Regions from separate parts of the Pseudomonas lijiangensis genome, predicted to be linked through region 2. Evidence: riboswitches for the same ligand, from Rfam matches in the RefSeq annotation. Region 2 holds a riboswitch; the other holds the start of a gene.
The links. A riboswitch is a leader RNA that binds a small molecule or an ion and turns the genes downstream of it on or off. The one in region 2 is predicted to bind cobalamin.
Positions count from the first base shown of each region.

Region 1: another riboswitch for cobalamin. It lies ahead of cobW (cobalamin biosynthesis protein CobW); the one in region 2 lies ahead of KQP88_RS09765 (ABC transporter substrate-binding protein).

Region 1 is NZ_CP076668.1:2,478,508-2,483,829, forward strand. Features, by position in the region: gene KQP88_RS10810 (CbtA family protein) at 1-575, opposite strand, end outside; gene KQP88_RS10815 (CbtB domain-containing protein) at 587-772, opposite strand; cobalamin riboswitch at 868-1,082, opposite strand; cobalamin riboswitch at 1,140-1,341, shown strand; gene cobW (cobalamin biosynthesis protein CobW) at 1,450-2,562, shown strand; gene cobN (cobaltochelatase subunit CobN) at 2,566-5,322, shown strand, end outside.
Region 2 is NZ_CP076668.1:2,230,694-2,236,015, reverse strand. Features, by position in the region: gene KQP88_RS09780 (oligogalacturonate-specific porin KdgM family protein) at 1-569, shown strand, start outside; gene KQP88_RS09775 (FadR/GntR family transcriptional regulator) at 718-1,443, opposite strand; gene KQP88_RS09770 (FadR/GntR family transcriptional regulator) at 1,554-2,270, shown strand; cobalamin riboswitch at 2,291-2,492, shown strand; gene KQP88_RS09765 (ABC transporter substrate-binding protein) at 2,626-3,639, shown strand; gene KQP88_RS09760 (FecCD family ABC transporter permease) at 3,636-4,658, shown strand; gene KQP88_RS09755 (ABC transporter ATP-binding protein) at 4,655-5,322, shown strand, end outside.

The DNA of each region.
Region 1 (5,322 bases), 250 kb from region 2:
CTCTCATGAGTCAATGGCTGTGGCGCGCCAATCAGATGCGGCACAACCACAATGGCCGCGCCCAGCACCTTGAGCAGCCCGTTCTGGCCGAAGGCGATCAAGGCCAGACCGGCAGCCGTGGAGGCCGCCGTTCCGATCCACCAGTACTGGCGCAGGTTCAGGTCGGCAGCCGCAGTACCCGGCAGTTCAGGCGGCAGGCCCAGTGTCGGCGCCAGGACGAAGACCGCAAAACCGGCCAGCCCCCATAATGCGCCCTGAGAGGTGCGGCCCGGTGCGCGCAGCGTGTAGAGCGCCACCAGCATCAAGGCAAAACCCACCGCGACCACCAGATTGCCGCCGGTCGTGGAGAGAATGCGCTGCCAGCCGTCTTCCGGCTCCCAGGCTTCTTCGTCGTGGCTGTGCCCTGCGGCGGAAGCATCGGCGTGGTCATGTTCATGCACGTGCTCGGCGGGTGCCTTTTCGAAGGTTTCGGCCTGAAGAATCAGGGGCGAGACCCAGAAGCTTTGCAGCAGGGTCAGCAGCAATGCCGCTAGCAGACCGCTGAAACCTGCCGTCTGAATGATTCGCTTGAACATGGCGTCAGGTCTCAATGGCAAGGGAAGGCGGCGCTGTGGCGGGTGTCGTGAGCAGCGTTGTGAACGGCGGCGATGTGCGAGAAACCGGCGAAGTACACCAGGCAGGCGCCAAGAATCGCAGCGCTGATGGCGGCTGTCAGGCGCTGGGCCTGGGTGGACGTGGTGGTGTTCGACTGGCTGCTGCTGATGGTGGACATGGCGCTTCCCTCTGGTTTCGACAGGCAGGCATGCGCACAGGAACCTGCTGACGGACGTCAGAAGGCTTCAACTGCGCCCGCCCACCGCGGGTGTGTCATTGAGTCAGTATCGGGCCGGTCTCCGGGCTCGCGAGGGGTGTCGATATTGTGCCTCGACGCCTTCAGGATCACCTTCCCATGCCGTGGCACAGTGGTTCTGATCCTCTCTCGCTTACCGTTGCGGGGGCAGCACCGGACTGACTCATGGACAAATGAGCGCACCGGTTTCCCGTTTCACCCCGTGAGGGGCACCCGTAACAAGTCGTGTAGGAGAGCATGGCGGCCCGTGAACGTCAATCTGAACGATTGACCTGCCTTCGACCTCTGCGTAGCCTTGCGCACTTGAGGTTCTCGACCTTGTGCAAAAGGTCGGGCTAAGACGGGAATGCGGTCCAAGCCGCAGCTGCCCCCGCAACTGTAAACGGTGATTTCATTGCATGGCCACTGCGCGAGCGGGAAGGCGCGATGAATGCCTGTCCTGCCGACACGCCGCCGTAAGCCAGGAGACCTGCCTCGAACCGGGCCACAGGCCCACGAATTCTCACTACAACCGGGCGGGGTGATCCGGTGGCGAATCGATCCGTGCGCAGCGCACGGTTCTCGTCCTGCTTGCCCGCCGTATTGCCAAAGGGCATCCGATGAAAACACTGGCCAAACTTCCCGTCACCATCGTTACCGGCTTCCTGGGCTCGGGCAAGACCACCCTGTTGCGGCACATGCTCGATAACGCCGAAGGGCGTCGCATCGCAGTGATCGTCAATGAGTTCGGCGAGCTGGGAATCGACGGCGAAATCCTCAAGCAGTGCACCATCGGCTGTACCGAAGAAGAAGCCAACGGTCGCGTCTATGAGCTGGCCAACGGCTGCCTGTGCTGCACGGTGCAGGAAGAGTTCTTCCCGGTGATGCGTGAACTGGTGGCGCGTCGCGCTGATCTGGACCATATCCTCATTGAAACCTCGGGCCTGGCACTGCCGAAACCTCTGGTCCAGGCGTTCCAGTGGCCGGAAATCCGCAATGCCTGCACCGTCGATGCCGTTATCACGGTGGTAGACAGCCCGGCCGTTGCAGCCGGTACTTTTGCCGCCTTCCCGGATCAGGTGGATGCCCAGCGCAAACTCGATCCGAACCTGGACCACGAATCCCCGCTGCATGAACTGTTCGCTGACCAGTTGGCCAGTGCCGATCTGGTGATTCTGAACAAGGCCGACATGATCGACGCCGAAGGTCTGGCTGCTGTACGCGCCGAAGTCGCCGAAGAGCTGCCGCCCGCGGTCAAGGTCATCGAGGCCAGCAATGGTCGTCTGCCAATCAATGTACTGCTGGGCGTGGGGGCCGAGTCGGAGCTGCATATCGACGGTCGCAAGACTCACCATGACCATCACGACGATGAGGATCATGACGACCACGATCATGATGTTTTTGATTCGATCTCTATCAAGCTGCCCCCAGCCGAAGAGGCTTTTCTCATGAACGTGCTGAACCGTATGGTGGTCCAGCACGGTATCCTGCGGGTCAAGGGTTTTGCCGCCATCCCCGGTAAACCGATGCGTCTCTTGATTCAGGGTGTAGGGACCCGTTTCGACAAGCACTTTGATCGTGCATGGAAGGCTGATGAAGAACGTGCCACCCACTTGGTATTGATCGGCCAGGAGCTGGATGCTGTAGCGTTGGAAAAACAACTCTACGATGAGCTAGAGCGTGAAGTTTATGTTGCTCTGGAAGCGAAGCTCAATGCTGCGACTGCCGGCTGATTCATGCATTTACTGAGAACCCAGCCGGGCGGTTTCGTACCCGACGACAGCATTGCCGACCTGGGGCAGACTCCGGCCGAGCTGGTGATTCTCTGCAGCGGCGATTCGAGCCTGGCCCTGCTGGCCGAAGCCGCGCAGCAACTGCCCGATGACTACCCGAGCCTGCGTCTGGCCAACCCGATGCAGGTGCAGAATCACGCCTCGGTGGACTTGTACGTCGATGAGGTGTTGCGCCACGCCAGGGTCATTCTGATTTCCCTGCATGGCGGTATTGGCTACTGGCGCTATGGCGTCGAGCGCTTGATGGAGCTGGCAGCCCGTGGCGTGCAGGTGATTCTGGTGCCGGGGGATGATCGTCCCGATCCGGAGCTGAGCGACCTGAGCACCGTGCCTGCCGAGGAGCGCGACCGACTCTGGCAGTTCCTGCGTCAGGGCGGCTTGCAGAATGCGCTGGACCTTTATCGTTGCATGGCCAGCAGCTGGCTTGAGCGCGATTACTCATGGGCTGAGCCCCAGCCACTGCCACGCACGGCCATCTATCACCCGCGCAAGGCGACGGCCACGCTGCCGGACTGGCAGGCAGACTGGACACCGGGGCATCCGGTGGTCGCGTTGCTGTTCTACCGCTCCCACTTGCAGGCAGCCAACACCGGTTTCATCGATGTGTTCTGCGAGCGCTTGCAGGCTCAAGGGCTCAATCCCTTGCCGATTGCGCTGGCGAGTCTCAAGGAGTCGGGTTGCCTGACCATGGTCGAGGACTGGCTGGATGAAGTCGAAGCCGAGCTGATCCTCAATACCACGGGCTTTGCCCAGTCCAGCCCCGAAGCGCCGCATCTGCGACCGTTTCGTCGCAATGTGCCGGTGATCCAGGCCATCTGCGCCCAGGACAACCAGCCCGCCTGGCAGGCCAGCGAGCAAGGCCTCGGGGCGCGGGATCTGGCGATGCACATTGCCTTGCCGGAACTGGACGGGCGCATCATCAGCCGGCCCATCAGTTTCAAGGACCTGGCCTGGCGCAGCGAGCGCAGCCAGTCGGACGTGGTGTGCTATCGCGCCCATCCCGAGCGCATGGACTTCGTCGCGCAACTGGCACGACGCTGGATCGAACTGGCGCGACTGCCCAATGCCAGCAAGCGGGTAGCGCTGATTCTGGCCAACTACCCGACCCGCGATGGCCGGATCGGCAACGGGGTAGGGCTCGACACGCCTGCGGCGGCGCTGAATATCCTGCGCGCCATGCAGAGCGAGGGCTATCCGCTGGCGCTGTTGCCTGAAAGCGGCACTGCGCTGATTCAGCAACTGCTGGGCGGCGTCACCAACGATCTGGAGAGCATCGACCTGCGCCCTTGCCAGCAAAGCATGGCGCTGGACGAGTACCTTGATGCCTTCGATGACTTGCCCCAGGCCAGCCGCGATGCGGTGAATGCCCGCTGGGGTGCGCCACAGAACGACCCGATGTTCCGCAGCGGGCGGATGATGATTGCCGGTATCCGCTTTGGCCTGACCTTTGTCGGCATTCAGCCTGCCCGTGGTTATCAGGTAGACCCCAGTGCGGTCTATCACGACCCCGATCTGGTGCCGCCTCACGGTTATCTCGCGTTCTACTTCTGGCTGCGCAAGGCGTATGGCGCCCATGCGGTGCTGCATGTGGGCAAGCATGGCAACCTGGAGTGGCTGCCGGGCAAGGGCGTCGGTCTTTCTCAAGACTGCTGGCCCGATGCAGTGCTGGGCGCGATGCCGAATATCTACCCGTTTATCGTCAACGATCCGGGCGAGGGTGCCCAGGCCAAGCGCCGCACCCAGGCGGTCATCATCGATCACCTGATGCCGCCCCTGACTCGCGCCGAAACCTACGGCCCGCTTCGCAATCTGGAGCTGCTGGCCGACGAATACTACGAGGCGCAACTGCTGGACCCGCGCCGGGCGCAGGAACTGCAACGGGACATTCTCAAGCTGGTGCGCGAAACCCGCATCGACCGGGAGCTGGCGCTGGACGAATCCATCGACAGCGACGCCGATGCCGCCATCTGGCTGCCGCGTCTGGACACCTATCTGTGTGACTTGAAGGAGTCGCAGATCCGCGATGGCCTGCATGTCTTTGGTCAATCCCCGCAAGGCCGTCTGCGTATCGACACGCTACTGGCACTGCTGCGCATTCCCCGTGGCGATGGCCGTGGCGCGCAGTCGAGTTTGCTTCGGGTGCTTGCCAAGGCTCTGGCGCTGGACTTTGACCCGCTGGATTGCGAGCTGGCCGAGCCCTGGAACGGTCCGCGTCCGTCCGTCTTGCTGGCAGTGAGTGGCGACCCATGGCGCACCACGGGCGATACCCGGGAGCGGCTTGAGCTGTATGCCGCGATTCTGATCGAACGCATCGTTGAGGCAGAGGCGATCGACGATCTGCCGGATCATCCTGAACTGGTGCTGGTTCTGGAAAGCCTTCGCGAGGTGGTCGCTCCGCGTCTGGATGCCTGCGGTCCCGAAGAGATGCGCGGTCTGCTGGATGCCCTGAATGGTCGTTTCGTACCTGCCGGGCCGAGCGGTGCGCCGAGTCGCGGGCGGCTGGACGTGCTGCCCACGGGCCGCAACTTCTTTACCGTGGATGTGCGCAACCTGCCGACCACTACGGCCTGGCGAATCGGTTTTCACTCGGCCAATCTTTTGCTGGAGCGCCATCTTCAGGATCATGGCGACCACTTGCGCCAGCTCGGCCTGTCGGTCTGGGGCACGGCCACCATGCGCACCGGTGGCGACGATATCGCC
Region 2 (5,322 bases):
GCTGGGGTTTTGAAGGTGAGCTGAAGTACAAGACGGCGGGCGACCGCCAGGATGTGGCGTTCGACAATACCGTCGGCAACGGCCATGAGCTGACGATCAGCTATCAGCACAAGCTCAACGACCAATGGACCGTGACGCCTTCCCTGGCCCTGGAAAGCATCGAGAAGTCCACGTCTTACAAGACCGGTATCAAGGTCGGCTACAAAGTCACCGATACGCTGAGCATTTCAGGCCGCTACCGCTATGACTCGATCAAGCTGGACCGGGACAAGATCAACGAATCCATGCCCGACAATGCGATGGATAACCAGTCAATCAATCGCTATGACATCTGGATCAACTACTCGACCAAGGGGCCATGGACCTACGAGTACCAGCTCACCTATTTCGATGCCGACTACATCCGCTACGACAACGGCACCAGCGACTACGAACAGAATGCGGCGTTCAAGTATCGCTGGAGCAAGCAATGGGTGCCGTTCTTCGAGGTCGGCGACATCAAGGTCGATTCCGAGGATGACAAGCGTCAGTTGAGGTTACGGGTGGGGATTCAGTACAACTTCCTCTGATTCTTCATCACCAGTTGGCTCCTACAGCCGTGGGAGCGGATTCATCCGCGAAGGGCCGGAACATCCCACACAGATTTATCTGTATGGGAAGCCGTCTTCGCGGACAAGTCCGCTCCCACAACAGACAATTCAATCGCGAACAAACTTTCTACTCGCTATGAGTACGCCGCAACCGGATGCGGCTGCCGTTGAGGTGCAGGTACATGGCCGAGCGGGCCGCATCCACATTGCCTTCGGCAATCGCGTTGTAGATCTGCCGATGCTCGGCGTTGATCCCGGCCAGGTAGGCGCTGCGATCACTTTGCCCGGTGTAGGCGGAATTCATGCGGGTGCGCGGAATCAGCTTGGTGCCCAGGTGTTTCATGATGTCGATCAGGTAGGCATTGCCCGAAGCCTTGGCGATCTTGAGGTGAAACTGGAAGTCGGCATTGATGGTAGTCCCGGACTTTTCCGGGCCTTCAAGCAGCGCATCGAAAGCCCGCTTGAGTTCCAGCAAGGCTTCAGGACTGCGACGCTGCGCAGCCAGCCCGGCCGCTTCGACTTCAAGGCTGATGCGAAACTCCAGCAGATTGAGCACGTCGGACAGGGTCGCGATGGTCGCCGGCCCGACCGAAAAGCCTTCAGGTGGCGGCATGTCCAACACAAAGGTCCCTACCCCGTGGCGCGTTTCCACCAACCCTGCCGCCTGCATCCGCGACAGGGCATCGCGCACCACCGTTCGGCTGACGCCTTCGGCTTCCATGATGTGGATCTCGGAAGGCAGCTTCTCGCCACGCTGCAGCACGCCATCGCGCATGCGCTGGGCGAAACGGTCGACCAGGGTTTCAGCCAGACGGCGATGGTTTTTCTGCGAGGAAACGACGTTGTCCGACATTGCAGCCTCAATTCGATCTAATGCCGCAGTATAGGCTGCGATCACGACACAAAACACACCATGACTACGGTTATACTCAGCAACCCGACACGGACCCGATCAGCCCGCCCATGGAACACCCTTCTTCCCCGACAGGTCGTCGCTCCAGCCTGACCCAGCAACTGGTCGCCGAGTTCTCGCGCAAGATCCGCGAAGGCGAGATCAAGAGCGGTGAAAAGCTGCCCACCGAGCAGGTCATCATCCGGGAAACCGGTGTCAGCCGCACCGTGGTTCGCGAAGCCATGTCGCGTCTTCAGGCCGAGGGGCTGGTAGAAACCCGTCACGGCATCGGAACCTTCGTGGTCGATGCTTCGCGCCCGCGGGACTTCCAGATTCCGGAAGCCATCTCCGGCAGCCCTCCCGATGCCGCGGCCATCATCGAGTTGCGCCTGAGCCTGGAACCGGAATCCGCCGCCCTCGCCGCACAACGGCGCACGCCGGAGCAACTCGAAGCCATCCGACAGGCGCTGGACGAGCTGCATCGCTGCGACCAGAACGAAACCGATACGACCCAGGCCGACTTCGAGTTTCATCGCTGCATCGTGCAGTGCACCGCCAACAGTTTCTTTACCGATGTCATGACGCAACTGGGCAACAGCATTCTGCCTCGCGCACGGGTCGGCTTCGGCAATGTGCCGTCGACTCGGCTCATGGATGACCCGCAGATCCAGCAGCGCGAACAGGAGCAGATCTACTCGGCCATCGCCCATCAGGATCGCGATGCGGCCAGGGCGGCGATGCGCCTGCACCTGATCAACTGCCTGCAGCGCTTTCGCGCAAAGGATTAGCCACTAAGAAGGCTTATCGTTTACCATCGCGCCCCGTCGGTTTCCGAGAGGAACTAACAGGGAATTCGAGGGCTGCGCATCTGTGCAGACTCAAACGAAACTGCCCCCGCAACTGTAGGCATCGAGCCAGCTCCATGACAGCCACTGGTGATTTTCCGGGAAGGCTGGAGTCAAGGTGATGACATGCCAGTCAGGAGACCTGCCGACCTGCACGTTAACTGACCGGCGGGGTGTCCGGGAAGGACATCCGCGCGCCGGTTCATGGCTGCCTTGCCCTGCCTTTTGTGCAGTGCCGAGGGATGTGTTTCCTGTCTGTACATTGCGCCTTGCACGTACGAAACGGAGATCGCATTACATGTCACTGCCTCGCCTTGCGGCACTCATCGCCGGTTTGAGCCTGTCCACCCCGAGCCTCGCTGCTCCCACACAGTACCCGCTGACCGTCGAGAACTGTGGCCTGAAGCTGACCTTCGAGCACGCGCCACGCAGGGCTGTGACCATCGGCCAGTCCGGCACTGAAATGCTCTACGAACTGGGCCTGGGCGACAGACTGGTGGGCACTTCGCTGTGGTTCAACGATGTGCTGCCACGTTTCAAGGCACAGAACGACAAGGTCGAGCGCCTGGCGGACAACGACCCGAGTTTCGAGGCCGTCATCGGCAAGCGCCCGGAACTGGTGCCCGTCCAGCTTGAATGGATGGTGGGTGCCCAGGGCGTGGTCGGCACACGCCAGCAGTTTCATGATTTGAAGATCCCGACCTACATCATGCCGTCCGACTGCGAAGGCAAGGACAATCTGGTAGGCGCTGATGGCACACGCCTTGAGCCCTTCCGCATCGACACCATCTACAAGAGCATCGAACAGCTCGCCCAGATATTCGACGTGCAGGATCGCGGGCAACAACTGGTTGCAGAGCTGCGCAATCGCCTGGCCCACGCGGTCGCCAACGTCAAACAGAACAAGGAACGGGATGTGTCCGCGGTGTTCTGGTTCTCCAGCGCAGATATCAACATTGATCCTTACGTTGCAGGCCGCAAGGGCATCCCGGACTTCATGCTCAATAACCTGGGCATGCGCAATATCGTCGAATCCGACGAAGAATGGCCGACCGTGGGCTGGGAAACCATCGCCAAGGCCAATCCGGACATTCTGGTGATCGCGCGCATGGACCGCCGTCGTTTTCCGGCCGACGACTACCGCAGGAAACTCGAATTCCTCAAGTCCGACCCGGTGACCCGCAACATGGACGCGGTCAAGCATGACCGTATCGTGATCATCGATGCCGATGCCATGCAGGCCAGTATCCGGCTGTTTACCGGTATCGAAGAACTGGCCGAAGCCGCCAATCGCTACAACGCCGCCCAATGAAACTGACCACTGCGCTCGGCCACATGCTCTGGGTGACAGCCGTTCTGCTGCTGGCCATCGTGGCGGGTGCAGCCATCGGCGAAACCACCATCAGCATGCCTGTGGTCTTCCAGGTACTGGCAAACAAGCTCTGGGCAGCAGGGTACGTGCTCGACCCTATCGACGAAGGCATCGTCTGGAACTATCGCCTGACCCGCTCCATCGTGGCTGCGGCCTGTGGCGCAGGGCTGGCGATTTCCGGGGTCGTGCTGCAATCGCTGCTGCGCAACCCGCTGGCCGATCCGTATTTGCTGGGCATCTCCGCGGGCGCCTCGACCGGTGCGGTGCTTGTAGCAATCATGGGGCTGGGTGCCGGGGCCATTTCCATGTCGGCGGGGGCTTTCGTGGGCGCCGTGGCGGCTTTTTCCCTGGTCGCCCTGCTCGCTCGCTCTTCACATGGTCCGACCGCAGCAGCGCACATCATTCTGGCTGGCATCGCCGGCTCACAGCTCTTCCATGCACTGACTTCGTTTCTCATCACCAAGTCAGCCAGCGCCGAGCAGGCACGGGGCATCATGTTCTGGCTGCTGGGCAATCTCAGTGGCGTGCGCTGGCATTCGGTATGGCTGGCGGTGCCGGTGGTGGTGGTTGGCTTGCTGGTCTGCCTGTGGCATCGGCGAGCGCTGGATGCCTTTACCTTCGGCAGCGATTCGGCAGCGTCCCTCGGCATTCCGGTGCGGCGCGTGCAAATCGTGCTGATCGCCTCGGCGACACTGGTCACGGCAGTGATGGTGTCCATCGTCGGTTCCATCGGCTTTGTCGGTCTGGTGATTCCCCATGCCGTACGCATGGTGGCCGGAGTACGTCATGCCCGTCTGGTCCCGCTCAGCGCCTTGTGCGGTGCGCTGTTCCTGATTGCCGCCGATATCCTGTCCCGCACCCTGATCAAGGGCCAGGTGTTGCCGATCGGTGTCATTACCGCGCTGATCGGCGCGCCGGTCTTTGCGCTGATTCTTATCCGGGGGAAAACCACACGATGAACGCCTTCTCGCCCATCGTCGACACCCCGGCACTCGGCTGTTCGGGCCTGGGTTATTGGCTCAAGGACAAGATCCTGCTCAAGGACGTGAACCTGAGCATTGCGCCCGGAGAAACCCTGGGCATTGTCGGCCCCAATGGTTCGGGAAAGTCGACCCTGATCAAGCTGCTGTCGGGTATTCAGACGCCTTCCAGCGGTCAGGTACAGCTCAATGGGCAGGCACTGAACAGCATGAAGCGCCGGGATATCGCCCGACAGTTGGCGGTGGTCGAGCAACAGGCCGAGACCAGCGACGCCATCACCGTACTGGATGCCGTCGAACTGGGTCGCACGCCCTGGCTGTCGGCGCTGGAACCCTGGAGCGACGAAGATGACGCCATTGTCCGTCAGGCCTTGCAGGATGTCGGCATGCTGCACCTGATCAAACGCGCCTGGCATACCTTGTCCGGTGGCGAACGCCAGCGCACCCATATCGCCCGGGCACTGGCGCAACGCCCACAGATCCTGTTGCTGGACGAGCCGACCAACCACCTGGATATCCAGCATCAACTGTCGATTCCGGGGCTGATCAAGTCCTTGCCGGTCACCACCGTCATCGCCCTGCACGACCTCAATCAGGCGCTGGGCTGTGACCGCGTGGCGGTAATGGAAAACGGTCGCATGGT